2 linked regions of the Cellulophaga sp. L1A9 genome follow. The protein of the gene in region 1 binds, or shares a complex with, the protein of each later gene. Links are inferred from orthologs where the notes say so. Each region holds a gene or a part of one and is shown on either strand. Other genes may lie near its edges. The genes, in order: dnaG and dnaB.

What was found.
Region 2: the proteins of dnaG (region 1) and dnaB are in contact, whole or in part, in a crystal structure (PDB 2R6A), measured with the Geobacillus stearothermophilus proteins. The link is inferred for Cellulophaga sp. L1A9 from one-to-one orthologs. Residues at the interface, in WP_049624496.1 of Geobacillus stearothermophilus: Lys456, Leu457, Leu458, Pro459, Ala460, Asn463, Ala464, Leu467, Leu535, Leu536, Ile537, Ala538, Gln544, Glu545, Asp548, Tyr549, His552; in WP_033016901.1 of Geobacillus stearothermophilus: Ser13, Glu15, Ala16, Gln18, Glu91, Leu92, Asp94, Ala95, Val96, Pro97, Thr98, Ala99, Ala100, Asn101, Tyr104, Tyr105, Ile108.

What each region holds. Positions count from the first base shown.
Region 1 is NZ_CP047027.1:2,704,259-2,718,017, forward strand. The notes cover bases 6,788-9,670. They hold dnaG (DNA primase), read left to right. Parts: upstream 6,788-7,177; coding sequence 7,178-9,163; downstream 9,164-9,670. Other genes in these bases: GQR94_RS11765 (hypothetical protein), read right to left, coding at 6,788-6,993; GQR94_RS11775 (response regulator transcription factor), read right to left, coding at 9,236-9,670. Outside these bases: 23S rRNA (adenine(2503)-C(2))-methyltransferase RlmN, read left to right, coding at 1-924; GQR94_RS11730 (Lipl32 family lipoprotein), read right to left, coding at 986-1,672; GQR94_RS11735 (polyprenyl synthetase family protein), read left to right, coding at 1,900-2,877; GQR94_RS11740 (RNA polymerase sigma factor), read left to right, coding at 2,996-3,559; GQR94_RS11745 (hypothetical protein), read left to right, coding at 3,546-4,322; GQR94_RS11750 (hypothetical protein), read left to right, coding at 4,435-5,520; GQR94_RS11755 (zinc-ribbon domain-containing protein), read right to left, coding at 5,552-5,797; GQR94_RS11760 (SIMPL domain-containing protein), read right to left, coding at 5,933-6,538; more of GQR94_RS11765, read right to left, coding at 6,571-6,787; more of GQR94_RS11775, read right to left, coding at 9,671-9,865; nadE (NAD(+) synthase), read right to left, coding at 10,038-10,826; gliding motility lipoprotein GldB, read left to right, coding at 10,920-11,885; gliding motility protein GldC, read left to right, coding at 11,885-12,220; GQR94_RS11795 (hypothetical protein), read right to left, coding at 12,223-12,387; GQR94_RS11800 (GTPase), read left to right, coding at 12,641-13,018; yihA (ribosome biogenesis GTP-binding protein YihA/YsxC), read right to left, coding at 13,025-13,651; GQR94_RS11810 (alpha/beta fold hydrolase), read right to left, coding at 13,669-13,759. UniProt on the Escherichia coli protein: RNA polymerase that catalyzes the synthesis of short RNA molecules used as primers for DNA polymerase during DNA replication.
Region 2 is NZ_CP047027.1:3,015,511-3,032,894, reverse strand. What follows is about bases 5,492-8,475. They hold dnaB (replicative DNA helicase), read right to left. Parts: upstream 7,769-8,475; coding sequence 6,215-7,768; downstream 5,492-6,214. Other genes in these bases: GQR94_RS13170 (acetyl-CoA carboxylase carboxyltransferase subunit alpha), read right to left, coding at 7,936-8,475; GQR94_RS13180 (asparagine synthetase B), read right to left, coding at 5,492-6,111. Outside these bases: GQR94_RS13200 (L-dopachrome tautomerase-related protein), read left to right, coding at 1-99; GQR94_RS13195 (TonB-dependent receptor domain-containing protein), read left to right, coding at 392-2,800; GQR94_RS13190 (hypothetical protein), read left to right, coding at 2,821-4,170; GQR94_RS13185 (CHAP domain-containing protein), read right to left, coding at 4,322-4,846; more of GQR94_RS13180, read right to left, coding at 4,924-5,491; more of GQR94_RS13170, read right to left, coding at 8,476-8,889; GQR94_RS13165 (DMT family transporter), read right to left, coding at 8,947-9,840; GQR94_RS13160 (LptF/LptG family permease), read right to left, coding at 9,878-10,957; tRNA guanosine(34) transglycosylase Tgt, read right to left, coding at 10,960-12,090; GQR94_RS13150 (outer membrane beta-barrel protein), read left to right, coding at 12,330-12,914; GQR94_RS13145 (FKBP-type peptidyl-prolyl cis-trans isomerase), read right to left, coding at 12,997-13,941; GQR94_RS13140 (RNA-binding S4 domain-containing protein), read left to right, coding at 14,020-14,412; GQR94_RS13135 (phosphoribosyltransferase family protein), read left to right, coding at 14,453-14,950; GQR94_RS13130 (shikimate kinase), read right to left, coding at 14,942-15,457; GQR94_RS13115 (DUF547 domain-containing protein), read right to left, coding at 16,110-16,913; GQR94_RS13110 (DUF6789 family protein), read left to right, coding at 17,202-17,384. UniProt on the Escherichia coli protein: The main replicative DNA helicase, it participates in initiation and elongation during chromosome replication. Travels ahead of the DNA replisome, separating dsDNA into templates for DNA synthesis.

The sequences.
Region 1 (13,759 bases):
AAAGGGGCGCACTCTTTTGAAGCAATGACTAATGTTTCTAAAGAAACTAGAGACATGTTAACTCAGAATTTTGTCATCAACCATATAAAGGTAGATGTCATGCAGCGCAGTAATGATGGGACTATAAAAAATGCGGTGCGCTTACATGATGATTTAATTGTGGAGTCCGTTTTAATTCCCACAAAAACAAGAACAACAGCTTGTGTGTCTAGTCAAGTAGGGTGCAGTTTAGATTGTAAGTTCTGTGCTACCTCACGCTTAAAGCGTATGCGTAACTTAAATCCCGATGAGATTTATGATCAAGTAGTGGCAATAGACAATGAAAGTAGATTGTATTTCAATCGCCCCTTGAGTAATATTGTTTTCATGGGGATGGGAGAGCCTTTAATGAACTACAATAACGTTTTAAAGGCAATAGATAAGATTACATCTCCCGAAGGATTAGGGGTGTCTCCGAAGCGTATTGTGGTTTCTACTTCAGGGGTGCCAAAAATGATTCGTAAAATGGCAGATGATGAGGTTAAATTTAAATTAGCGGTTTCATTGCATTCCGCTATTGATGAAATTAGAACTTCTATCATGCCGTTTAATGCTAATTTTACACTTACGGACTTAAGACAGTCGTTACAATATTGGTATGCAAAAACAAAAAGTAGAATTACTTACGAATATGTAATTTGGAAGGGGATTAATGACAGTCAGAAAGATGTTGATGCTTTGGTCGATTTTTGCAAGTTTGCGCCTTCTAAAGTAAATTTAATAGAATATAATCCTATAGATGATGGCGAATTTCAGCAAGCTTCAAATGCCGCTATTGATATGTATGTGAATACTTTAGAGCAGCATAATATTGCTGTTACAGTACGTAGATCTCGAGGAAAAGATATTGATGCCGCTTGCGGTCAATTAGCAAATAAATCATAAAAAAAGGGGGTTGTTTTAAAACAACCCCCTTTTTATTATTTAATACTTTAAACAATTTAAATTATTCTGCAATCTTAGCATTTAATTCTTCAATTGTTTTAGCCATTACTACTCCTGGTAATTTAATAGGGGCAGCAACTTCAGCCATAAATGTTCCTTTTACTTCACCTGTTTTGTACGTAGTAAAACCAACTCTGTATAATCCAGCGGTAATTGCTTTTGCAGGATTACTCATTTCACTTTTGTATCTTAAAAGTGAGTTGTAGCTGCTTCCACTTGGTTGCTTAGGCATCTCAGAACTATCGTCATTACTAGCTAAAGTAACCCAGTTAGCTGCTTTTGCACTGCTATCTGTAAGTCCGTCACTAGAAATAATATCAGAACGCTCTAAGGTAATATACGTGTCAAAGAAATCTTCAGAGCTTGCATTTTCAGTATACTCTTTTGATGCTGTAGCACCTTTAGTTTTTCCGTCTGTTGGCGAAACCATACGTACTCCTAATTCTGGAGCAGCTAAAGGAACCCATACATAGATGTAATAAAACTTTTTGTTGTCTTTAACTTCATCTTCATTGCCAGATTCAGCATATCCTAAATACGAAATGACATCGGTATAAGGAACTTTAATAGTTTTTGGCCCAACCTTTTTCTCAACAGAGCTACCGAATTTTTTTAATTTCTGAGCTTGTGTAGCACTTAAACCTCCAACTAATAAAATAGCTAACGATACAATAAATTTTTTCTTCATTTTAAAATGTTTAATTATTATTTCCTTTGGCAAATATAGAAGATAATACTCCCTATGCAACCCCCTAGTGTTAGTGAAAGTTTCACCCCTGATTTCAGGGGTGACGTTCTAAAATTCATTTCTGACTTATTTCTCTATAAATTAAAGCCGTGCAGATTAGCCTGCTTGTATTTTTTAGCTAATTTTACAAAGAACTAACCCAAACCCTAATTACAGGATTATTATTTGTGAAAGTTGTAGACCAAATAAAAGAACCCATTATAGAGGAAATGGAACTTTTTGAAAAGAAGTTCTATGAATCCATGACTTCTAAAGTTGCACTTCTAAATAGAATTACCCACTACATTGTTAATAGAAAAGGAAAGCAAATGCGACCAATGTTCGTCTTTCTTACCTCTAAATTGATTAATAATGGCGAGGTAAATGAAAGGACCTATCGTGGGGCTTCTGTTATTGAGCTGATCCATACTGCTACATTGGTACATGATGATGTGGTAGACGAAAGTAATAAACGCCGAGGGTTTTTCTCTATCAATGCACTTTGGAAGAATAAAATAGCGGTTTTGGTTGGGGATTACCTTCTGTCTAAAGGATTATTGCTCTCCATAGATAATGGTGATTTTGATTTGCTTAAAATTATTTCTGTAGCCGTACGTGAGATGAGCGAGGGAGAATTACTGCAAATAGAAAAAGCCCGTCGCTTAGATATTACCGAAGATATTTATTATGAAATTATCCGTCAGAAAACTGCAACCTTAATCGCGGCTTGCTGTAGTTTGGGGGCATGCTCTGTAAAACCCGATTCTGAAGAGGTTGAGGTTTTTAGGAAGTTTGGAGAATATTGTGGAATGGCTTTTCAAATAAAAGATGATTTGTTTGATTATGGGGATGCCGCTATCGGTAAACCTACTGGTATAGATATTAAAGAGCAAAAGATGACCCTTCCTTTAATCTATGTGTTAAATAACTGTTCTAAAAAGGACAAGAAGTGGGTCATTAACTCCATAAAGAACCACAACAAAGATAAAAAACGCGTAAAAGAGGTTATCAATTTTGTAAAAGATAACGGTGGACTTGATTATGCGGTAACAAAAATGATAGCGTTTAAAGATCAAGCACTAGCAATATTGGACACGTATCCAGATTCGGATTATAAAAATTCACTGCAACTCATGGTGAATTATGTAGTGGATAGAAAAATATAATATTTTTATTTAGCTGTAAATCAGTATTTTAGAATTTTTTTTCATTTTTTTTCAATTCCTAGGCAACCTTTTCCAAAGCTGTCTCGTCTATCTTTATAGAAACTAAAACTATAACACGTTGAAGATTATTTCTTTTTATACTAACGAAAAACTTCTGATTAAAAAAGCTGTAGCTGGAAACGCGCAAGCTCAGAAGCATATTTATGAGAAGAATGCGCCTAAAATGCTCAGTGTTTGTCGGCAATATGTTAAAGATTCTGCTTTTTCAGAGGATGTTATGGTGACTGGTTTTGTAAAAGTTTTTAAGTATTTAGACACTTTTAAATTTGAAGGTAGTTTTGAGGGTTGGATTCGTAGAATCATGATTCGAGAATCAATTACCTATTTACGTAAAAAACAATTTGTAGTGTTTGATGATGATGTTTTTGAGAGAAATACGACATCTCAAATTTCGTTCTCATCAGAAGTAGATGCAGAACAAATACAGCTACTAATTGATAAGCTTCCGGAAGGATACAAGATGGTTTTTGTGTTGTATGCGGTAGAAGGTTATAAACACAGCGAAATTGCGGAAATGTTGAATATTTCTGAAAGCACCTCAAAATCGCAATTATTTAAAGCAAGAAGAACGCTCCAAGAGCAAATGAAGGAACAAAAAATAGTAAGTTATGGCACCAATTAAATTTGAAGAACATATAAAAGAAAAGTTAGATGAGCGTATGATAACGCCATCTGCAAATGCTTGGGATAAAATTTCTGGACAGATAGCATCTGCTCCAGTAAAAAAATCAAAAGGTTTTGCTTGGTATGCTGTTGCAGCTTGCCTTATTGGGTTGCTAATTGCATCTTTTGTCTTTTTTATAGGCACAGAAAACAATGCAGTTCTTCCTGAAACGACTATTGTAAACACAAATAGCGATGAAAGGAAAGATCTTGAAGCGCCAATAGAACAATTTGCTTTACCGCCTGTAGCGAATAAAAGCAAGGAGAATTCTTTAAATGCAGTTGCTTTAGAAGAAGAAAAGGAAGCGGATGTATTAAAAAATGCGCTCCATAAGTCAACGACTACTGTTGTTGCTTCCGATCTTGAAATTGCAGAAACAGTATTGAAAGAAGATAACAGTATTAAAGAGGTTAATGAAAATGTTTTCAATAAAGATGAAATCATCAATTCAAAAATAAAAGATCTTGTAGCTCAGGTAGATGCTTTAGAATCCAATAATGCGGTAGTTTCCGATGCAGAGATAGATGCATTATTAAGAAAAGCAGAGCGTGAAATATTAGCGGATAAAATTTTTAAATCAACATCAAACAAGGTAGATGCAATGGCACTATTGGATGAAGCTGAAAATGAATTGGATACATCCTTTAGAGATCACTTGTTTGATACCTTAAAAGATGGCTTTTTTAAAGTAAGAACTGCAGTCGCAGATCGTAATAACTAAAAATCAACACCTATTTATAATATTATTTTTTCTTTTCTGATATCAGCTGTATTTAGAAAAGGAACAGGGAGGAGTTTGTTCATTAATTAATAATCAAAAAAATAATCATCACATGAAAATCACTATACTATATATCGCAATATTATACTTTGGTCTTTTGGCACAAAACGTGTTGGGGCAAGAAGACTATAAGAGCAAAGTTGTTTCCTTAAATCAGTTGAAATCAGAAATAACAGTACAGGAAAAACATGCCCTTAAGGTAGAAATTGCTTCGATTATGAAGCAGCTAGATGCTAAAGAAATTACAGAAATAGAAGCCCAGCAATTAAAAGAAGATGCGGCAAAAAAACGTGCTTTGAATATTGAAAATAGATTAAGTATTATAGATCATGAAATTGCGCTATTAGAACGTAATGGCGGTCAAGTATTGGCTTTAGACTCCTTAGGTACCAGTGGTTCTATGGTGGAAATTAATTGGGGTTCAAAGGATGATGGCGAAGACCGGTTGTTCGGTATCAACATAGATACGGATAAGAAAAAGTTAGATTTAAAATATGATAGACGTACCTATTCAGATTTTGTTATCGCTGTAGGTCTAAATAATGCTATTATTGAGGATCAATCTTTAGAAGATTCTCCATACAAAATAGGAGGGAGTCGTTTTTTTGAGATGGGTTGGCAATGGAGAACACGTGTATTTAAGAATAGCAATTTTATGCGCTTTAATTATGGATTTTCTTTCCAATTCAATGGGTTAAAAGCTAAGAATAATCAATATTTTGTGGTTAATGATGGGCAAACAACACTGGAGGATTTTCAGTACGATTTAGATAAGGCAAAACTACGGATGGATAATTTGGTATTCCCTATTCATTTTGAATTTGGTCCGTCTAAATTGACAAAAACGGATAAAACGATAAGATATGATGTGTACAAGAAATTCCGTTTCGGTATTGGGGGATATGGAGGTTTTAATTTGGGGACACGCCAAAAATTGAAATATGAAGTTGATGGGAAGAACGTAAAAGATAAATTAAAAAGAGATTATAATACCAGTAATTTAATTTATGGACTTAGTGCCTATGCAGGTTTTGGAAATACGCAGTTATATGTAAAGTATGATTTAAATCCTATTTTTAAAGATGCACTTGTAGATCAGCATAATATTTCCTTAGGACTTCGGTTTGATTTGGATTAAAACAAAAAAGCCAAGACTTAGTCTTGGCTTTTTAATTTAAATTAATTTCTTGCTGCATTTCTACTGAGAATTCATTTTCGTAATACACTCTTTTACAGTGCGAGCAAGCTATTGTTTTTGTGGTTGCTATCTTGAAAAGTTTAATCCAAAACAGATGAAAATAAGTGCTGCTTTCAGAAAAGTGTAGTGTGCTTCTCTGTTGACAGAAGGTACAAGAACTTGTTTTCAATTCTCTTTGAATTGTTTTTCCTGTTCTTGTTCCAAAAAATAGAATCATGCTTTAGTTTTAAACTCAAAGATAAAAAATAGCATACTATTTATTTTAAAAATAAGAAGAACCTTGCGCAAGTTTCCTAAAAACAATACCGGTAATAGTACGCAAGGTCTTCTCTACAAACAACCAACTAAAGGTTTATAGCAATTCAAAAGAAACCGAAATTTGGTAGTCTCTTTTTGAGAAATCAGCACCATAATAAAGTGACTCAGACATTTTATTTGAACTATTGTCGTGGATATATAATGCTTTACCCACTTTACGATTTATTTTCTTTGCGATAGCCTCTGCCTTTGCTTTAGCATTGTCATACGCTTCTTTTGCATACGTAGCGATCTCATCATCAGTTAAGGTGTACTCAAAGCTAGAATCAGATTGTGACACCCCAAATGCTTTTATAGAAATAAACTTCTCAAGCGTTTCTTTAGAGTTGGTTTCAAACTCAAAGTAAGTTCCTTCCTTTTCAAAGCGTAAGAGCTCATATGCAAACTTGTCTTCTTTCAATGCCTTAAGGTCAATACCGTGCTTTTTTAAAGCAGCGAAGTAGCTTTCTTTTAATTCTGGAAAAGTCATCCCAGGAGCATCGTAATACACGTTGTTTAAGCTAAGAATCATTTTAGCAATAAATGTAGGCTTAATGGTGTATGTTGTTGTTCCGTTAACACTTATACTTGGTGGGGTCGTTTGAGCCATTGCAGTCATAGTGAATAGTAAAATAAAGGTTTGAATAATATATTTTTTCATAGTGCTTTTATTTACAGCAGTTTATGCTGTTGTTAGACAGCGAAAAGAAAAGAGGCAACAATCATCCAAGCACCTACAATAAGGCCTAATACGCCTAATTTTCCTTGTTTCGGAGCAATTTTAGCACGTATTTTATCTGCTTTCTCTTTTGCATTTTCATTTTTAGAAAGGACGTATTTGTTTATCAATCCAAATCCTAACATGAACCCTAGTGCAGCAGAAACTATATTTCCTGCTAAGAAAGTAATCCACCATATTGGCGCTACTGTTAACCATCCAATATTTAATACAGCACTTATTATTCCCCAAATTCCCCAGAAACAGAATACCATTCCGATCCATGCTTGGTAAGGCTCAATTTTTTCTAATAATTCTTTAGCGTTTGGTTTTTTTGATAAGATTAAAGATGGTACTGCGATGATGCTTAATAATACGAGTGTAATTCCCCAGATCATAATGTTTAGTTTTAAAAAGATTAATTATTTATTTGTTATTATTTCTGGTACAAAGTTGCGGCAATTATGAAGGTTTTTTAACCCTATTGATAGCTAAAAAGTAACCCCTGAAAACAGTGATATGTTTGTTATCTTTGTGCTTTAACCAGTGTGTAAAAAGCATTGAAATAAACCCTACTGAAAATTGATATCAAAATCTACCATTGATAAAGTGTATGAAACTGCTCGTTTAGAGGAGGTAATTGGCGACTATGTACAATTAAAAAAATCAGGTTCTAACTTTAAAGGCTTGAGTCCTTTTACAGATGAAAGGTCACCTAGTTTCATGGTAAGTCCTGTAAAACAAATTTGGAAAGATTTTAGTAGTGGTAAAGGGGGTAATGTGGTTGCTTTTTTAATGGAGCATGAACATTTTACATATCCTGAAGCTATTAAGCACTTAGCAAAGAAGTACAATATAGAGATTGAGGAAACAGAGCAGAATGATGAGCAAAAAGAACAAGCCAATGAACGGGAAAGTATGTACTTGGTTTCGGAATATGCTCAAAAATACTTTACAGATATTCTATGGAACACAGAATTAGGTAAGGCAATTGGTCTTTCGTATTTTAAAGAAAGGGGTTTTACAGATGAAACTATAAAAAAATTCGCTTTAGGATATTGCTTGGATAATTGGGATTCTTTTACCAATGCGGCATTGGAGAAAGGTTATCAAGTAAAGTATTTATCGGGTACAGGGCTCACAATTGTAAAGGAAGATGCTGCTAACCCAGCGAATTCTAAGAAGTTTGATCGTTTTAAAGCGCGTGTCATGTTTCCTATTCAGTCTTTGAGCGGCCGTGTGTTAGGTTTTGGGGGACGTATTTTAACGAATGATAAAAAGGCTGCTAAATATTTAAATTCACCCGAGAGCGATATTTACCATAAGAGTAAAGTGTTGTATGGTATTTACCATGCAAAGCAAGCGATAGCGAAAGAAGATAATTGTTATTTGGTAGAAGGGTATACAGATGTAATACAGTTTCATCAACGAGGAATTGAGAATGTAGTGGCCTCTAGTGGGACAGCATTAACTCCAGAGCAAATTCGCTTGATAAATAGGCTGACAAAGAATATTACAGTCTTGTTTGATGGTGATGCGGCAGGATTACGAGCATCCTTACGTGGAATTGATTTAATTCTGGAGCAAGGGATGAATGTAAAAATCTGTTCGTTTCCAGAAGGAGAAGATCCAGATAGCTTTGCTAGAGCTAATACCCTTGAAGAGGTTCTGGAGTACCTGAAGACTAATTCAAAAGATTTTATACAGTTCAAAGCTTCTTTGTTGATAAAAGAAGCAGAGAGTGATCCTGTAAAGAGAGCGGATACTGTTCGTGATATCGTTAATAGTATTTCGAAAATCCCTGATCGCATCCAAAAAGAAATTTACATTCAAGAATGTGCTCAGATCATGAACATATCTGAATCTGTACTTTTTAACACCTTAGCTCAGATTGATAAAAAAGACGTTTCCGATTCCCATAAGAAAGTAAAGGAAGAACAAAAAGCGCAAGTCTTTAATGTTGTAAAGGATGAAGAGGTTGGACAGAAAGTGGATGTGCAATTTGAATTGGAGCGAAAAATTATTGAAATATTATTGCTCTACGGGAATTCTCCTCAAGAGTTTGAAGATCTTATTTTAAAAGAAAATGAAAAAGGAGATTTAGAGCTAGAGCCAGAAAAAATTGAATCAAAAGTCTATGAGAAAATATTTTTAGATCTTCAAGATGATGAAATAGAATTGAGTAATGAAAAGTTTAGAAATATCTATAGCAAGTTAATACAAGAACTTAACGAAAATGATAATTTCAGTATTAATACATTCATTGCTCCCTTAGATCAGGAAATGGTTTCTGAGATATCTTCCATTTTAATGGAGGAAGAAAAATACATGTTGCATGATTGGGCGCGTAAAGAGATTTATCCAAAGAAGAAAGAAGTTTCTATAGCGCAGTTAACCAATGAAACTATTTTAACACTACGTTGCTTTTTAATTAAACGCAGAATTAATGCCTTGCAAAGCGAAACAACGAAATTGGAGAATGATCATAGAGAAATCCTTGAGGAGATTATGAATTACATTCATTTAAATACATTGTTGAATAAGAAGTTAAATAGAGTTTTATCTTAAAAGGTACTTATTTGAAAATAAAAAAGCCTAGCAATGCTAGGCTTTTTTATGATATATAATGTGTTTTTAGAATTAATATAACTCCAAGGCTTTTGCTTGTTGTAATAAATCTACTAAGTTGTCTACATTAAGTTTACGCATTAAACGTGCTTTGTAGGTACTAACTGTTTTTTCGTTTAAGTTTAAGCCAATAGCAACATCTTTGTTACGTTTACCACTAGCTAACATTTTTAAAACTTCAACTTCTCTAGTAGATAGTTTTCTGAAAAATCTTCTTGGCTTTTTTGTGCCTTCGTCAAAAGCAAGTCTCTGTGCAAGTTCATTGGTAATGAACATATCGCCTTTGCTTACTTTTCTTACAGCAGAAATAATATAATCTAAATCAGCAGCTTTGGATAAGTAACCATATGCTCCTGCTCTAATAGTGCTAAGGGCGTAAACGTCTTCAGATTGACCACTATAAATAAGAACTTTTACATCAGGATACTCAGCTTTAATTCTTCTTAAAGTGGCAATACCGTTAATTTCGGGTATGTCCATCTCTAACATGACTACATCTGGGCTTATTCTTTCTAAATTTTCAAACAATTCTGTTGTCGTTGAGACATCTGCAATAACCTCAAAATCCGATGCTGTATCTAATACAAACTTAATTCCCGCTCTTACAACTGGATGGTTATCAGCAATTAATACTTTGATCATGTTCCTTATTTTTTATTGATATTCAACTTATTACACGTAAAAGCCAATAATTTCTGACATGCAATGTAAAGTTTATTTATCTGATTTCTAGTGTAAATTTGATATTTTTTTATGAAACTACCCTATTTTTTCAGGTTTTTTCGTTTTATTCACTTGATTATAAGGTGAGTGGTTATTTTAATGCATTTGGAATCTTACAAACTGGGATGGGGAGCATTTTGTGCTTGTTTGCAGTATTAAATCTCTTATAGATGGTAATAACCTCTTTTTTTCTACCAGTAAAATCATCTACAGTTTTACCTTTTTCTATCATTTCCATAGCCCATTCTAACTCAGGGTATGATGCTCCAATTTGATCTTCGTCCGTACGGTCATCACCCCACAAGCCGTCAGTAGGGGCTGCGTTGATTATTTCTTCGTTTACTCCTAAAGCTCTGGCAATTTCCCAAACTTCTGTTTTTAGCAAATCAGCAATCGGACTCAAATCTACTCCGCCATCTCCGTACTTGGTGTAAAATCCTACACCGAAGTCTTCCACCTTATTTCCAGTGCCTGCAACCAAATATGCTTCTAAGGCCGCAAAATAGTATAAACTGGTCATTCTAAGTCTGGCGCGCGTATTTGCTAAAGACATAAACCGCTCTTCTTCATTTTCAACAGTTGGCATCGCGGCAACTAAACTATCAAATACAGGAGTAAGGTTTATTTCTTTTCTATGTACAGTATTAAAATTCTCTTGTAACCATGATATATGACGTGATGCTCTTCCTACTTGATTTTCAGCTTGGTGAATAGGCATTTCTAAACAAAGTAAGTCTAGCCCTGTTTTTGCACATAAGGTAGATGTTATAGCGGAGTCTATTCCGCCAGATATTCCTATGACAAATCCTTTCATATTAGCCTTTGTTGCATAATCTTTTAACCAATCTACGATGTGACTTATTACTTTTTCCGTTTGCATTGCGCTATTTTTTTAAGTTGAAAACAATTAACTTTGCTTCGTAAAAATAAAACCTAAGTACTAATAAATAAAACTTAATAGAAATTACTTTATATGAAGAAGTTAATTTTTGCTCTTTTAATAGTTATATCATTCTTTTTTTACAATTGTGAGGAAGAAGATAAGGTAGCTCAAGAGATTGATAAAATATCGGTGGATGTTCAAGTAGATCGTTTTGATCAGGAGTTTGCGAAAACAACAGTAGAAAACCTGGGGGCAACCAAAGCTAAATATCCTTATTTATTTCCGCAGCAATATGCAGATAGTGTTTGGATGTTAAAATTGCAGGATACGATTCAAATAGAATTAAATACAGAAGTAGAAAAAGTATTTCCAAACTTTGATACGGAAACAGAAGAGTTAACACGCTTTTTTCAACATGTAAAGTATTATTTTCCAAAGTTTCCAATTCCAAGAGTGGTTACCTTAACTTCAGATGTTAGTTATGGTAGTAGGGTTATTTTAGCAGATACGCTGTTGTTAATTGGGTTGGATAACTATTTAGGCAAGGAACATAAATTTTATAAAGGCTTTCAGAATTATATTTCAAACGGACTAGATAAGCAATATATTATCAGTGATGTAGCTTCAGAGTTTAGTGCCACAGTAATGCCGCGTCAGATAGGAAGAACTTTTTTAGATCAATTGGTGTATTACGGTAAAGAATTGTACTTAAAAGATAAGTTATTGCCTTTTAAGTCAGAAGCGCAACGTATTGGGTATTCTCAAGAGCAATTAGAATGGGCAGAAGCTAATGAAGAGCAAATTTGGCGTTATTTTGTGGAGCGAGAACTCCTGTATAGTACGGAAAAACAATTGCAACCAAGATTTATAGAACCGGCTCCATTTTCAAAATTTCAATTAGAGTTAGATAATGAATCACCTGGTCGTATAGGACAGTATATGGGGTGGCAAATAGTGCGTGCGTTCATGGCAAATAATGATATAACCTTACAGCAATTACTAACCATACCTACAGAAGAAATTTTTAATAAATCAAATTACAAACCTAGAAAATAATGGCAGAATTACATACATCAGAAATAACTTTACGCGTAGGTTTAGATGAAAACAGGGTGCCTGAAACGCTTAATTGGTCTGCTCAAGATGGCGGTATTGAAAATGAAGAAGTAAAGGCAATGTTATTATCTGTTTGGGATAGTAAAAATCAAGAGTCGCTTAAAATAGATTTATGGACAAAAGATATGCCTGTAGATGAAATGAAAACATTTTTTCATCAAACCTTAGTTTCTTTGTCTGATACTTTTATGAAAGCTACTCAGGATGAGAAAATGACGGCAACCATGAAAGATTTTTGCGACTATTTTGCAGAAAAATTAGAGCTTAAAAAATAAGATCATTTAAATAGTTCAATAGTATAGTTTAATAATTCCTGGCCACCGGCATCTCCGTGACCAGGAATTATTAGTTTTAAATCAGGATACTTTTGTTTCATCTTCGGTATCGTGTTACTCCATTCTTTAAGATTAATATCACCATGATTCCTTTTGGTGTCATTCAAGTTTTTTAGCGTACAGCTACCAAAAAAAGCATTGCTTCACTAGGTAAGTAATTTTTTATAATCATTGTTTTCAATATAAGTAATGTATTGAAGGTGTTTTTCGGTAGTTGTATTATTTTTAACGTTTCAGAGCTGTAAGCAATAATTTATTTTTGAGACTTAAGTACAGTAATAAAGATTGTGAAAATAATATATAGTCTAGTTTTTTCATAATGAAATGTATTGTTGGGCTACAGATAAATGTTGTTGAAGTATGGAAAAGGTAAGTGTAGAAAAGTTGATTTTTGTTTATAATGCAAATTCAGGAACACACAATGCGGTATTAGATACAGCGCACAAAATTTTTAGTCCAAGTACCTATGAATGTAGCTTGTGTGATATCACCTTTGGTATTTTTACAGAAAACAAGGTTTGGAGAAAATTTAGAGCACAATCAACTACGCCAATGGAGTTTCTTCACAGAGATGAGTTTTTGAAGATGTACAGTTCTAAATTTGGCAAAAAATATACATTTCCAATTGTTCTTGCAGAGACCGATGAGGATTTTGAAGTGGTTGTGACCACTGAGAAAATGAATTCACTGAAAAACGTTGAAAGTTTAATGAGTGAAGTTTTGGCTACTTTAAATTAAGGGTGATTAGATGAAATCTGCCCAGTTGTCTTTTTTGAAATTTTCATTCATAAGATCTATATAATCAAGAACTTCATCCTGTCCAATATTTTTTGAAGCAGAAGTAATAAAGTAATTTGGCGCCTCTACCCACATGCTTTCTAGTAAATGGTCAATATAGGTTTGAACGTTTTTCTGAATTACGTTTGGTTTCAATTTATCCGCCTTTGTGAAAACAATGGAAAACGGAATCTGGTTTTCACCCATCCATTCTAAAAATTCTAGATCTACTTTTTGTGGTTCATGGCGAATGTCTACGAGCACAAAAGCAGAAACTAATTGCTTGCGTTCTCTAAAATAATCAGTAATATATCTCTGGAATGTTTTTTTATCTCTTTTGGATACTCTTGCATACCCATACCCAGGCAAATCTACCAGGTACCAACTATCATTGATTTTAAAATGATTGATTAGCTGTGTTTTTCCAGGCCTACCTGATGTTTTTGCTAAGCTCTTTTTGTCGGTTAGCATGTTTATTAATGAAGATTTTCCTACGTTAGACCTTCCTATAAAAGCATATTCAGGAATAGCTTCTTTAGGACAGTTGGTCACATTGGAATTGCTCATTACAAACTCGGCAGACTTTACTTTCATGGAGTATTTTTTTTCTCTTAGAATTTTCGGGCTTTTAGCCAAGCTTCTAATAGGGTATTAAATTCATCAGGGTGTTCCATCATTGCTGCATGGCCACACTTGTCAATC
Region 2 (17,384 bases), 310 kb from region 1 along the record:
AACCAATTATATTACACCAATTCTAGAATAAATGAAGTTACAGCAGACATATCTGAGATGGAATTTACAGTAAACCGAGTAGATTTACCAGAGAAATAGCAGCTCGTATTACTTGAATTTTTTAGAGATTTTAAATCTACTAAGCCATTAAAATAATCTATTAAGATTTATTTTAATGGCTTTTTTATTACGCTCAAAAAAAAACATCAAGACTCGTTATTCGTAGCAAAAAATTACGTCCACTACTCCACCATAAACATCTTATTTAAAGCAACTTAAAATTAAAAGAAGCCAAACACATCTTTAAATGTTAAAAATTTTTAGATTTTATTTGGAATTAGTCTAAATAAATGAATAGTTTTACATTATTATTTTTAATTAGTCTAAATAAATGCGCATACCAACTATTGTTTTAACTTTTTTATTTTGTCATTTTGGGTTTTCCCAAACAGGGGAACTATCTGGACTAATTCTATTAGAGGATAATACACCCGTAATCAATGCGCACATCAAAGTTGTAGGTACAACTTACAGTGCCATAACCGATTTTGATGGAAAATTTGAAATAGAGTACCTAAAATATGGCACTTACGACATTCTTATTTCTACTATCGAAGCGTATAAAAAGACGGTCTCTATTACTATAACTCAAGAAAAAACTTCAATGACCACCACTGTCACAAGAAAAACTAATGAACTGAGTGAAGTGGTGGTAAACGGCCAAAGCAAAGAGACAAAGTTAGAAACGGCAGGGTATGCCGTGAACGTTGTCAAAACAGAAGAAGCCAGTATCCGAAACATTCAGACCAACGAATTGTTAAATACTACCGTTGGAGTAAAAATTCGTCAAAATGGAGGTTTAGGCTCTGATGTAACTTACAGTCTAAATGGATTATCGGGTAGCTCCATAAGAATTTTTATAAATGGTATTCCTAGTTCCACTTATGGTTCTTCTTTTAATTTAAATAGTATTCCGCCTTCCATGATTAAAAACATTGAGGTCTATAAAGGCGTAGTTCCTGGGCATTTGGCTGATGACGCCTTAGGTGGCGCCATCAATATAGTACTGCATGATGAAATTAAAAATCACCTTAATGCATCAGCGTCATATGGTTCTTTCAACACTTTACAGACTAGCGTCAATGGGGTATATCGTTTTGATAAATCAGGTTTTACTGTAAAAGGTTCATTTTTTCATAATCATTCTGATAATGACTATAAAGTATCTGGAAGAAGTGTTTTAGTTACCGGTATTGGAGGTGTACAAACACCTATCACCGCTAGAAGGTTTAATGATGCGTATAGATCTACAGGCGGAATGGTGCACTTTGGTTATACCAATGTGTCATGGGCCGATCAGTTTTTTATAGGATTAACAGGTTCTGATGATTATAAAGAAGTGCAACACGGTGCTTTTATGACCATTACTCCCTATAAAGATAGATTTCTAGAATCAGATGCTCTTCTGGCAAACCTAAGCTACCAAAAGAAAAATCTATTTACAAAAGGATTAGCACTAACTATAAATGGATTGTACGGAAAAAGAAACCGTGCGGTAAATGATACCGTAGCCTGGGCATATAGTTGGGCTGGAGAACGAGCAATAGATTTTAGAGGGAATGAATATCAATATACTTGGGGTTCACAACAAGAGGGTGGCCCCACTTTATCAAAAATAAAAAGAAAAGTAGCTGCCATCAGAACTGGATTATCGTATAGTATTACAGACCATCACAAAGTCTTATTGAATCATGTGTATAGCGGTATAGACAGGGAAGACAGTGATGCCCTACAATCTGTTTTAGAAAACACCTTTATAGGAACAAGAGATTTACATAAAAACATCTTCTCTTTAACGTATGAATTAACTGCCCTTGATGACCAGCTAAAAGCAAGTGTATTTGGTAAACACTACCAGCAAAAAACAATTAGTATTGATCCCGAAATTGAAGCCGATGAAGATGGTAATGATAGGGTAGTTGATGAAACTATAACTAGTATTAACGCCTACCAAGGCTATGGTTTCGCATCGTCTTATGCCATCGCTCCTAACATAACACTATTAGCTTCTGCAGAAAAAGCCATTCGGTTACCTGATGAAACAGAAGTTTTTGGGAATGATGGTGATAATGTAGTTGCCAACCCAAATATACGACCAGAAATAAGTAACAATTACAATCTAGGTTTTCGCTTTGGAAGCTTTAAAATAAAAAAACACGAGTTTACTATAGCTACAAATCTATTTACGAGAAATATTAAAGATAGAATTGGTTTGCCTATTGAAACATCTCTTAATGTTGATGATGAATTAATTGTATATGTAAACCAAGGAAATGCAAAATCTAAGGGAATTGATGCTCAATTGAATTATAGTTACAATAACAATCTAGGCTTTAATTTCAATATCTCTCGGTTTGATTTAACCACAGAAACAACCGCCGGAACAGCATTTGATATTCCCAACACTCCGTTTTTCACTATGAATGGGAGTTTACGCTATTCATTCAAAAATTTCATACAACAAAAATCAAACCTTAACCTCTTCTACACCCTATACTTTACGGATGAGTTTTCATACTTGGTATCACAAGGATCAAATACCGTTGGAGATGATTTTTTTAAAGTACCGCAACAAGTGGTCCAAGACCTTGGTCTTAGCTACGCTTTTCCAGGTAACAAATTTGTAGTGAGTTTTGATATCAAAAATATAGTTGACAAACCTGTATATGACAACCTATCCGTTCAAAAACCAGGAAGAGCTTTTTACTTGAAAATAAATTACACACTAGATAAATTATAATCATAAAAACAGACCTAAAAATGAAACATAATCTTTTAAATTTTAAAACTTTAGCTACAATTTTATTAACCATTGGCTTCATGAGTTCTTGTAGTGATGACGACAATTCTGTAGATCCAGAAACAGAAACAACTCCTGAGACTGGAGCTGAATCTAGATGGATTACAGTTGCAGGAGCACGAATGGGTGATAATCCTGGCGATGGAAATGGTGGCACATTAATTTATTCCGTACGTAGTGAAGATGCTAAAGACCCAAATACATCAATTAATGTTTTTGACAATGGATTTATTGCTCCTTCCAACAGAACGGCTCGTTTACAATCGTCTGAAGACGGTTCTACCATATTCAACATAAGTTATGCCGGCGATACCGGTGGAAACTACACCAAGTACATGGTAGAAGGTGGACAGGTTTTTACCCAAACAGGAACTGAAATAAGTATTGCTCCCTATGTTGGAACAGCTCCAAGATGGATTAAGTTATATGATGGTGATAAAACAGGAGCTGCTGTTTATGTTTCTACAGAAAATGAATTTGATGAAAATGAAAAATACACACGTACAAATGCAACTATTGGTGTAGTAACCCTAGATCTGGAAAATTCATTAATTAATGAATTTCAAGAACACAGTGTTGCTTTGAGTCCGGAAGAAGAGGCCTTAGGATACTATATTTCAAGAATAGATATGCCTGTATTAAATGAGGCTGGAGATAAATTATATATTGGAGCTCGTTTAAGCAAATTAGACCCAGCAACTACAGAGAGTGATAGTGATTATGAAATATTAGGTTCTAAAACCATTGTACTAGATTACCCATCTTTATTAAACCCATCTGTAATTACTTCTACTGTAGGATATGGAAATACAAATGGTTACCGAAGTATTAATGCCTTTCTTTATAATGGAAGTGTGTACCAAGCGAACCAAAGTGATCCTGAAGGTTCTCACATTTTAAAGATTGATGCAGATAACCAATATGACGATTCTTATGTATTTAATTTGGATGATGCCTTAGGTATCGAAGGTGCCTACATTCTTGCCTGGAAACCTGCTGCCAATGGAAAAGCCGTTATTGCTTACCGTCATGACGCATCTCAAGAAGGTGTTGCTGGTGCCCAAGGATTTTTTGCTCTTGCTGATTTAAATACAAAAATGGCCACAAAAATTGATGCCATTCCTTATGACGCCGATTTCTACTTATTTCAATACCAAGGTTTTGTTGTTGATGGTACGGATATTTACATAACTCAAGCTCCAGTAGGTCAAAATGGAAATATTTATGTTATAGATACAGCAACTGGTGAGGTAACTAAAGGTGCTGAATTAGTTAATGCTGAAGGAAGTCACCTTATTGGGACGTTCTAAGTTAAGTTTATCTCCATGAATTTAAACATTAGTTGAGCTATATAATAGATGCCACTAACAAAAAAAACCGCTAACAGAACAATAGTTTTGATAGCGGTTTTTTATATTAAATGCGCTACTATAAAATGATAACATAGAATTAAAATAGCATTTATTTTCGTAACCACCCGAGTATACGATCATTATCAATACCCCATTTATCTTCTTCATGAAGAAGGTCATACGTTTCTCTGGATTGTCCAAAAGGGCCTGGATTCTGTTGGATAATTTCAATCTCGTGTTCTGTTACTTTTGAAATAATAGCTACATGCCCGTATTTGTTAAATAAGGTTCCAGAATACACTACTAAATCATTTACTTTAGGCTTAGAACTGCTTGGGTTTGTAAATTGATTAAGGTTACGATTAATATTTAAGCCACCATCCTCTAAGGTTTTACTGAAGAAATCTTTTGCATTGCCATAACTATCCGGCATTTTATGATTTAATGCTTGATAATAGTATCTTTTTACAAATTCTACACATTGATATTTTAAACCTAGATTATACCCATCTTCGGTTACTTCACGGCCAGCTACATTACCCACACCTCCATTATAGTAAACAACTACACCATTTAAATCGTCAATTTTTTGTCCAACTTCAAAATTAGAGTTCAGGTTAATTTTCCTTGACACAAAAAAACCGATCGTAAATATAATCAGTATTCCAAGTATCAGTACCATTCGCTTTTTCAATGTCTTATGTGGTGTTTTTAAGTTTTTTGTTTCTTCTTTTTAGCTGCAGGAAATAACACGTTATTTAAGATTAGCCGGTAACCGGGAGAAGAAGGATGTAACTCTAATTCTGTTTTAGGGTCTCCTACTCTGTGCTGATAATCTTCTGGATCATGACCTCCGTAAAATGTAAAAAATCCTTTTCCCTTAATTCCATGAATATAGCGGGCTTCGCCATTTACTTTATTCTCTCCTAATACAAGAACAGTTGGCTTCACCTCTGAACGTTCAAAAGAAGTAGTTTGCCCCATAAATCCTTTCACCAAACTTGTATGGTTCTGACAAAGCATTGTAGGTATAGGATCCCATTTTGCTGAAAAATCCATTAAAGAAAAATAATCACTCTCTTTATTAATATTTCTCTTCGTGGTCATATCTATAGATGAAAACTCATAGACCAATGGATTACGTTCTAAAGTAAAGTCTTTAAACGCAAAGGTTTTTTCATAATTTAATTTAGACTGATAATTTGCATCCGACGGATCACCATCAAACATAGCCTCGCAAATATCTACATCCTCTGAGGCAGACAAAGCGATATCAAAACTATCTGTTGCCGAGCACATCGCAAACATGAATCCGCCTCCAATCACATATTTTCTAATCTTTAAAGATACGGCTCTTTTTTCTTCAGATACCTTGCTATACCCCAGTTTTGAAGCCAATGCTTCTGCATCTTTTTTACTTTGCAAATACCATGGCGCAGCTTTGTACGCCGCATAAAATTTACCATATTGTCCTGTAAAATCTTCATGATGCAGATGCAACCAATCATACAATACTAAGCCATCTTCTAAAACCTCTTCATCATATACTGTTTCGTACGGAATTTCAGCATATGTTAATACCATGGTTACTGCATCATCCCATGGTAATGTTCCACTAGGAGTGTATACGGCAATCTTTGGTGCTTTCTCTAAAATGACTGCTTCTTGATTTTTAGATGGACTAGAAATTTCTTCTAGAATTGCATTCGCATCATTATCAGATATGACCTCAAAAGAAACACCACGAATCTGGCATTCTTTGCGGATAGCCTCACCATCTGGCAATAAAAAAGAACCTCCTCTATAATTCAAAAGCCATTGTACCTTTTGTTGCTTCGCTAAAATCCAATAGGTAATTCCGTATGCTTTTAAATGATTTTTCTGTGATTCTGCATCCATAGGAATTAGGATTGCAGAGGCAAACATTGATGTAGAAAAAAGAAAGAGAATGCCTATTAAAAGCATCCTCTTTATATTATTTTTAAATGTAATAATTTTAAATTTAGAAAGGGACATCACTATCATCAAAATCTGGCGGTGTTTCATTCATAGAACTTCCAAAAGCTTGATCTGCATTTGGAAGGTTTTTAGTGGCAAATGGATTTTCTTCTCCATCATTCATCTTAGATTGAAACTCAAAAGGAGAATCAAAGTCATCTAAATTATCAAATTTACCTTGATTACCAATAAACTTTAACCTAATATTCTCTAAACCACCATTCCTGTGTTTTGCTACAATAAATTCTCCTTGACCAGCAGTTGGTGAGCGTTCGTCATCATCCCATTCATCAATCTTATAGTATTCTGGTCTATAGATAAAAGATACAATATCTGCATCTTGTTCAATTGCACCAGATTCCCTGAGGTCAGAAAGTAATGGTCTTTTAGTACCCCCTCTTGTTTCTACCGCACGAGAAAGCTGCGATAGTGCAATTACAGGTACACTTAATTCTTTTGCTAATGCTTTTAAGTTACGAGAAATCGTAGAGATCTCCTGTTCACGGTTACCACCACCTTTCTGGCTTCCCCCAGCGGTCATTAATTGCAAATAATCTATCATGATCATTCGGATGCCATGTTGGGATGCCAAACGTCTTGCTTTAGCCCTTAAATCGAAGATGGAAAGCGAGGGCGTATCATCAATAAACAAAGGTGCTTTTTCAAGCGTCTTTACTTTTACATTTAATTGCTCCCATTCGTGCTTCTCTAATTTACCTGTACGCAGTTTTTCTGAAGACAAACCTGTTTCAGAAGAAATTAAACGCGTAATTAACTGTACGGAAGACATCTCCAGAGAAAAGAAGGCTACAGGAATATTAGAATTAACAGCCATGTTTCTTGCCATAGACAAAGTTAAAGCTGTTTTACCCATACCAGGACGTGCTGCAATAATAATTAAATCACTCGGCTGCCATCCAGAAGTTAGTTTATCTACTTTATCAAAACCTGAAGGCACACCACTAAGGCCTTCTTTATTTGCAATTTCTTCAATTCTCTTTTTTGCTTGAATTACCAAATTCTGAGCAGTTTCTGCAGAACGTTTTAAATTCCCTTGGGTAACATCATATAATTTAGATTCTGCCGTATCTAATAAATCAAATACATCCGTTGCTTCATCATAAGCAGCTTGAATAATTTCATTTGAAATTTTAATTAGACTACGCTGAATATATTTTTGTAGAATAATACGTGCATGGAACTCAATATGTGCAGATGAAGCCACTTTTTGAGTCAATTTTATCAAGTAAAAATCTCCGCCAGCAGCTTCTAATTTACCATCCTTCTTTAATTGCGAAGAAACGGTTAATAAATCGACTGGTTCAGAGGTTTCAAACAACTTAAAGATCGCTTCATAGATAAATCGGTGCGCATCTTTATAAAAAACTTCAGGGTGAAGAATATCAATAACCTCATCGATACCTTTCTTATCAATCATCATTGCCCCTATCACAACCTCCTCTAAATCAATTGCTTGAGGCGGAATTTTCCCACGCTCTAAGCTTATTAAATTAGACTTGTCTACTTTGTGACCTACTATCGGACTCGGTTTCTCCATAATTACGAAAGTATGTAATTAACCTTAGGTTAACTTTAAAATTGGATTTTGGATGTCAACAGTTCATTAACAATTTATATGTTAATAAGTTACGTTTTTGTGTTGACAACAAAAAAAATCTGAAGAATTATATCTTCAGATTTTATAATTGTATGATAAATCAGGAATTAACCATTAAATACACCCATATTGGCGTACTTGTCCATCCTTTTATTTACTAAATCTTTTGGTGATAACTTTTTAAGCTCTTCAAAATTTGTTAAAATTTTGTTTTTTACAATTTCGAAAGTTTTATCTCTGTAACTATGAGCACCTCCTACTGGTTCTCTTACAATTTCATCGATTATTTTTAACTTTTTCATATCTGTAGCGGTAAGCTTCAATGCTTCGGCTGCAATTTCTTTATATTCCCAGCTTCTCCATAAAATAGAAGAACAAGATTCTGGCGAAATTACCGAGTACCATGTATTCTCTAGCATTAAAACCTTATCGCCTACACCAATGCCTAAAGCACCACCAGAGGCTCCTTCTCCAATAATCACAACGATAATTGGAACTTTAAGGCGTGTCATTTCCAGAATATTACGCGCAATGGCTTCTCCTTGTCCACGCTCTTCTGCCTCAATACCGGGGTATGCACCAGGAGTATCGATAAAACATACTACAGGAACATTAAATTTCTCTGCAGATTTCATTAAACGTAAAGCTTTGCGATAACCTTCCGGGTTTGCCATACCAAAATTCCGGTATTGACGGGTTTTAGTATTGTATCCCTTTTGCTGTCCAATAAACATAAAGCTTTGGTCTCCAATTTTACCTAGACCCCCAATCATTGCCTTATCATCCTTAACATTACGATCTCCATGAAGCTCTAAAAAAGTTTCTCCACAGATGGCATTAATGTAATCCAGTGTATAAGGTCTATTTGGGTGCCTTGACAATTGTACACGCTGCCAAGCAGTTAGATTTTTATATATATCCTTACGGGTATCAAAAAGCTTCTTTTCTATTTGTTTACAGGTTTCTGTAACATCTACATCACTCTCTTCACCAATAATCATGCACTTATCTAATTGTTCTTCTAGTTCCTTTATGGGAAGTTCAAAATCTAAATATTCCATGAGTATTCCTGTTTAAATTATAATAGTTGACAAATATAAAACATTAAATAGGTATGCCTAACTCCTATTCCGTTTTTTTAATTTTCCTTTATTTTTTATTAATCCATTTGCTACTACTGTGCTTAAAATCAGTAGTGCTCCGAAATAAAATAGTGGATTCATTTTTTCACTATCACCTAAAAATATAAACGCTAAAAAAATCCCGTACACAGGCTCCAAATTTACGGTAAGCATTACGGTATAAGGCGTTAACACCTTCATAACCCGTACTGAAGCAATAAATGCGTAGGCAGTACAGATAGAGGCAAGAATAAATAAATAGATCCAATCATTTTTAGAAACTTGAAAAAAACCAGCATCAAAATCGCCACGTATGGCTAAATAAACGGTAATAAACAACACCCCTGCCGTTAGCTCATAAAAAGAGATTACACTAGGCCTATGTGCCTGAATTAATTTACCATTTGCAATGGAAAAAATAGCGGCTAATAGTGCTGATATTAATGCTAAAACTATCCCCTCTACATACTGTGTTTCTACATTAAAAATAATATACAGCCCTACCATTACCACCACACCAAAAACGATCTCATACCAGATCATCTTCCGTTTATATATAAACGGCTCTATGATTGCCGTAAATAACGCTCCAGTAGACAGGGTAGCCAATGCGATAGAAACGTTGGATACTTTTATCGATTTAAAGAATGTTAACCAGTGTAAAGCAATGACAACCCCAACAGCAGCCATAATGGCAATCTGTTTTATCGGAATTTTTAAAGAAAATTTATTTACTGCAATAAATACAGCAATGAGTAGCACTGCTATTCCCATTCTATACCACACCAAAGGCAAAGCATCAATAGTTATTAGCTTTCCTAGGACTGCTGTAAACCCCCAGATAAAAATAATAAAATGTAAATGAAGGTAATTCTTAAGCCTATCTGTCATTGCGCTAATGTAATAGAAAGGGGATTATTTTACTAAATTATCTTTTGGCTTTTTGCAATAAATAGAATGCTAGAAAACCAAATAATACATTGGGCACAATTACCGCTAACAAGGGTGAAAAACCTGATTGTTCCGCTAAAGTCCCAAAGACACGATCGAAAAATATATAAACAAAGGCTACTAAAATACCAAAAGCTAAATTTACGCCCATACCACCTCTACGTTTTTGAGAAGACACTGCTACAGCAATAAGCGTTAATATAAATGCGGTTATAGGCATAGCCCATCGCTTATATTTAACCAATATATAGATATTGATATTAGATGCCCCCTTACGCTTCTCATTAGCTATAAACGTATTTAATTCAAATAAATTTTTTGTCTCCGCTACGTAAGACACCGGTGTTAAATCGTTTATTTTAAAAGGAAACACGGTATCTAATCTCCTCTTTGTTTCTAAAATTTCAGTATCTCCATTTAATGTTCTCTTCACATACGACGTAAGTCTGTAAATAGAATCTGCAGGGATCCACCTAATATTTGCTGCAGACAGTTTGTATTCTAGTACATTATCCTTATTAAAATGCTCCATAGAAAAATTATAACCTATATCTCTAGCGGGATCAAACCTACTTACATAAATAAAATCCTTAGCATTTAGTTGGTTGAAGATATTTTCAGTGACTCGGTCTTGTTTTCCTTTTTTAAGGTATTTGAACTTAAATTCATTGAAGCCTTTACTAGCATTTGGCACAATAAACATTCCCATTAAAAGCATGAATATAGCCACAATCACAGCACCAATAAGATAAGGCCTTAGAAAACGGCCATAGGAAATACCGGAACTTAGCATCGCTACAATCTCTGTATTACTTGCTAATTTTGAAGTGAAAAAAATAACGGAAAGAAATAGAAAAATAGGCAACAACATACTTCCTATATAAATAGAAAAATTACCTAAGTACATTAATATTTCGTCTAATGGTGCGTCATTATCTTGCATTTTATTATACTGCTCAGATAAGTGAACCATTATCCCAATTGGGATAAACAATAGTAACATTACTGAAAATGTTACTAAATAACGCTTTAATATGTATCTATCTAAAATGGTCAAGGTTACAATCTTTTATCCATTTGTTTTACCATTTTGTTTTTCCATTCTGTAAAATCGCCTGCTAAGATATGTTTTCTTGCCTCACGAGTTAACCACAAATAAAAACCTAAGTTATGGATGGTAGCTATTTGTTTTCCTAAATATTCATTGGCCGCAAATAAATGACGTAAATATGCTTTTGAATATTCTGTATCTACAAACGTTATTGCCATTTCATCCACCGGAGAAAAATCATCCTCCCATTTCTTATTCTTGATATTAATGGTCCCGTGTGCTGTAAATAACATTCCATTTCTCGCATTACGCGTTGGCATTACACAATCGAACATATCAATACCTAAAGCTATATTTTCTAAAATATTTATAGGCGTACCTACCCCCATTAAATATCTAGGTTTATCTTCTGGAAGTATTTCACAAACCACTTCGGTCATGGCATACATTTCATCTGCCGGCTCTCCTACTGACAAACCTCCAATTGCATTGCCTTCTGCTCCTACTCCCGCAATATATTCTGCAGATTGACGTCTTAAATCTTTATAGGTTGATCCTTGTACAATCGGAAAAAAAGATTGACTGTAATCATACTTGTACGGTACTTTCTCTAAATGATTAATACAACGCTCTAACCAACGGTGCGTCATATGCATGGAACGTTGTGCGTATTTATAATCGCATGGATATGGCGTACACTCGTCAAATGCCATAATAATATCTGCTCCAATGATTCGCTGAACCTCCATCACACTCTCTGGAGTGAAGGTATGGTACGAACCATCAATATGTGATTTAAACTTTACGCCTTCCTCTTTAATTTTTCTATTAGCAGATAAAGAATACACTTGATACCCACCACTATCTGTTAAAATATTTCTATCCCAGCCCATAAACTTATGGAGTCCACCTGCTTTTTCTAAAATTTGAGTTTTAGGACGCAAGTATAAATGATAGGTATTCCCTAGGATGATATCTGGGTTTATTTCTTCTTTAAGCTCTTTCTGATGCACTCCTTTTACAGAGGCAACAGTACCTACAGGCATAAAAATTGGCGTTTCAATCTTTCCATGATCAGTGATCATTTCTCCTGCTCTAGCTTTACTATGTGGATCGGTATGCTTTAGTGTAAATTTCAAATCGTCTATTAAATTAGCGCAAATATAGTTAACTCGACAAGGATATTACTTAAGAAAAAAATAAAGTTGAAATTATTGAACGTAAAATCAGAATCTACTAAAATTAAGCATTTAAAAATTTAACAAGGTCTTATAATTTCAAAAACAATAAAGCCTCTTGCATATCGTTGAAGGTGATGAGAACAAACTTGAATTGGTATTATTATTGATACTATTCTTGTTTTTAAACTATAGAAAACATGAGAAAAACAATTTTAACAGCAGTATTGGCCTTAATAGGCGGTATTGCAATGGCACAAACAGAGCCTGGTTTTGGAATTAAAGCAGGGCTAAACTATGGCGCCAATGGCGATTATTTTGATTCTGCAGAAGATGCATACAAGAGTCCAGATGGCAATGTTGGATACCATGTGGGTATTTTTGGGAAATTTGGAGAGCAAATTTACTTTAGACCAGAATTAGTCTATACCAAAACAAAATCTGATTATGAGAATAATAGTTTGGACATGTCTAAATTAGATGCTCCACTATTAATCGGTTTTAATGTTATTGGCCCCTTGACCGTATTTGCAGGTCCATCATTACAGTACATACTAGATACAGATTATGATGGCATTACCTTTGGTGATGTTAAGAATGATTTCACTGTAGGTCTTAATATAGGAGCTGGGGTTAATCTTGGTAAGTTGGGTATTGATTTACGTTACGAACGCGGTTTTTCTGAAAATGAAATAACTGCTATTAACAATAATAACCTATTAAGTGTAGATAGAATAGATACTAGACCAGATCAATTAATTCTGAGTTTATCTTTAAAAATCTAAGACTCCAAAAGAAATAGGAACGCATAAAAAAACCTGAAAGCTACACGTAGCTTTCAGGTTTTTTAATTTAATCTATTTTATTTTATTTTGTATCTGGATCTAAGTGATCTGGAATACCGTCATTATCAGTATCTCTAAAAACTACTTCCCCATTTACAATATCTATCTCTTCACTAGTTGGCGTATTATCACCATCATCATCTGCATCTAAATAATTAGGGATAAATGTAAATACATCTGCTTCATCTTCTTCATCTGTATTATCATTATTCAATCTACCATCTCCGTCTACATCCTCTAAATAAGAAGGAATACCGTCATTATCATGATCTGCTTGATTGACTGCAAATAAATCTATTTTAAAAAGTATAGGAGAATATGCCGGAATATTTGTTTGCGTCGCTGAATAGTATGCAAGAGCAGAAGGCATAAAAATAACACCAATACCATAATCCTCAATATTTACAGTACCATCTTCATTTATACTACCTGGCCCACCACCTTTAAATTCCGTAATACCTTGCGCAAAGCCTGTTACCAATGAAGGCAAACTAAACCAAATTGGAGCTGCTGAAGAATCAAAAATAGTTCCGTCCAACAATTCGCCTTGGTACCTCACATAGGTTGAGTCGGCAAAAGTTGTTGCAGCACCTATACCTTCTCTAGCTACTAAGTAATATAATTTGTGATCTATTTCTTCATCGCCATCTGTAATACCAACATTTTCAGATTTAACTTTAATTGTTTTAAAGCCAAAACCGTCACTATTTAATAATGAAATCTTATCACTATTATCTCCTGAAATGGTATCAAACACAATTTGATAATCAAAATCTTCCGCTGGGCTTTCAAAATCTTCGTAGTTGTAAAAATGACTTGAAAAATACGCTTGAAGCGCTGCTTCGTCATCTACTATTATCTCGCTAAGATCTGTTGGAGGAACAACTACAATATCGTCATCATCTTTATTACAAGAAATGAAAAGTAAAGTAATTGCTAAAAAATAAAATATGCTTTTGATATTCATCCATTTAATTTTAAGTGTCGCAAGATACAATTTTCCCCTATTTTTGTAGAAAAGATTAAGAAAGAATTATAACTGTTTATGCGTATAGATAAATACCTATGGTGTATTAGATATTTTAAAACAAGAAATATTGGAACAGAGTCCTGTAAAAAAGGACATGTAAAGCTCAATGGCGCTACCGCGAAACCATCAAAGGATGTTTTACCGATGGATAAAATTATTGTGCGTAAAAATCAGATCAACTATGAATTGACGGTTCTAGATATTCCTCCAAACAGAGTTGCCGCTAAACTGGTTGATATTTACAGGAAAGACACCACACCTGCTTCTGCATTTGAAAATAATGAACTGCTAAAGTTCTCTAAAGATTATTATAGAAAGAAAGGAACCGGCAGACCTACTAAAAAAGACAGAAGAGACATTGAAGATTATATTGATGATTCTTCTGAAACTAAAAATAGTGAAGAATAAAGAAGGGTTTCTTTATCTTTGATATGAAAACTTAAACCGAATGCAACATCAAATTTTATCACACAAAGAAATACAATACAAAATTAATAGAATTGCATACCAGATCTATGAAGCTAATGTTGATGAAAAAGAAATCATCATTGCAGGAATAGAAGGTGGCGGTTTAAATTTCGCTAAAAAGATTGCAAAAGTACTAAGAGCTATTACTTCTTCTGAAATAAACATTTGCAAGGTTAGTATGGATAAAAAAAATCCTTTACAATCCGGTGTCTCTACTTCTATAAAAGAAGAAGATTATGCCAACAAATCTATTGTTTTGGTTGACGATGTATTAAACTCAGGCACTACACTTATTTATGGTGTTCATCATTTTTTACGTGTTCCTCTAAAACAGTTAAAAACAGCAGTACTCGTCAATAGAAACCATAAAAAATACCCTGTCAAGGCAGATTATAAAGGAATATCGCTATCAACTTCTTTACACGAGCAAATACAAGTAGAATTTAAAACCAATAGCGACAAGGTGTACTTACTTTAATTGCTGCATAATTTCAGCTACAATTTCTTCAGGGTTTTTATTATCACAAACAATGATAGTATTGGCTTGCAGGTAAAAATTATTTCTTTCAAATAAATGCTTCCCTATAAACTCTGGCAAATCATTTTCTGCGATGTTTTGAACTAATGGTCGGCTTTCTTTTTCATTTATTAAACGTTTTACTAAACTAGGAATTGATAATTTTAGGTAAAAATCCTGTTTTGTATGCGTTTGAATTAATGCTAAATTATTCGCATAACAAGGTGTTCCTCCCCCTGTAGATAAAATAAATGATTTTTTTTCTTCCATTAGTTCTTGAACATATTTATGCTCCATTTTCCGAAAATAGATCTCTCCACGGTCTTTAAAAATATCTGAAACGCTTGTATTTAATTTAGATTCGATATGTTCATCCAGGTCTATAAAATTGATATTCAATTTCTTAGAAAGCAATTTTCCAATTGTTGTTTTTCCACTTCCCATGTAACCGATAAGTACTATTTTCATTTTCTTATTTTGTGTAAAATTGAACCAAAATAAAGTGATTTCAAAAAAAAATAATTTTTTTTCAAAATAGGCTTGGATATGTGACTAAAGGTTGTATATTTGCACCCGCAAACAGGGAATATTTCTCTATAGCAAATCATTGAAATAATGACCTGGTAGCTCAGTTGGTAGAGCATCTCCCTTTTAAGGAGAGGGTCCTGGGTTCGAGCCCCAGCCCGGTCACAGAAAAGCCTTTTGAATCATAGATTTGAAAGGCTTTTTGCATTTATAGCATCTTCAGTATCGTTTAATCCTTTTCTAAATATATAAGGACTTTTCTTGCTTGGATATGTGACTAAAGGTTGTATATTTGCACCCGCAAACAGGGAATATTTCTCTACAGCAAATCATTGAAATAATGACCTGGTAGCTCAGTTGGTAGAGCATCTCCCTTTTAAGGAGAGGGTCCTGGGTTCGAGCCCCAGCCCGGTCACAGAAAAGCCTTTTGAATCATAGATTTGAAAGGCTTTTTGCATTTATAGCACTTCATTAAATTTTTATTATTTAACAAATGCAACACGTCTTTTGTTGTGATATAAGTACTAGCACCGATTGAATGCATACGTAAAACGCATTCAATTCTCACAGACCCATTTTAAGGGGATGTGGCTCCCTAATTTTTTTCGTTTAAGCTCCAATCATATTCCTTATAATCGATTGCAGCCTTGGAAGCAATTTCTATTTTGGTAAACGGCTTGAGGTATGAAATAAGTTCGCCATTAGAAAAATCGCCTTTATACCATTTAAAAATCCGTGATAAGATTAGCTCATCTTGTGTAATTGTATTATTACCTGAAATAATAAAACCAAGAGCCGCTTCTTCTAATTGATCTTCTATATTTTCTGGAGTATAAGCTTCATTTAACAACTTTGGGCAAGAGGTGGAAGCACAATTGATCGCAAAATGAATGCGTGGTTCGTTCATTTTTCTTAGAATACTATGTTCCAAAGCACCAAGAGAAAGTTCCTTATCTCCAATCTTTACAAAATCTGTGGTCCAAGGACCATCTATGTCCTGAATACTTTTAAGTGGATAGTTCCTTAGTACTAAAGCTACTGTATGCGCATTGTAAAGATTGATATAATACGCCAATAGTTCTTGAACCGACCAGTTATTTGTTGGAACTTGTTTTGACAATACATCCAAATAATCTTCTAATCGATTTCTATCTTGTAAAAACCCCTTATAATTTACTTGACCATTGTCGTCCACATATTTCTTAAGTAAAACGGTCCATTGCGAATGGTCTAATGTATTATTTGAAATTTGATGCTCCACTGCCAAGTTCCCAGCCACTTGTTTCGTAGGAAGCCCCTTCCCATTAAGACCAGCCATAGATAGAAGTCCGAAACGCTTGTTTAAATAAACCACCCCTAACAGCAGGGCAACAACACTTATTATAATTATTTTTCTCATAGTCTTATATCTTTTAAAATTATTTGCTTTGAGTAAACTCAGAACAAGTTCTTAGTAAAAGAGACGAATAAATCATACAACCTGACAAATTGAATTGATTTTTTTAAAGTTTTAAAAAAAAGAAACCGACCTTAACCTATTGAAAATTAGTTTTATGAATACTACCCCCTTCAGGTTTAGAAATTAACACCCCAATCAGAAGGTAGATCAAAACATTACGCTATTTCTTTGTCAGTTACCTACTTTTATACGTCTACCTAAACAGCTAACTTCAAAACAATACAAATTATGAAATCTAAAATCACACAATCCTTGGTTGCTGGAATTGCCGCAACTGTAGTTATGACTATTATAATGATGATTGCCCCTATGATAGGCCTGGCAAATATGAATCCACCTGAAATGGTTTCTGGTATGATGGGAATGCCCATCGCAGTAGGTTGGATAATGCATTTTATGATCGGAATCGTT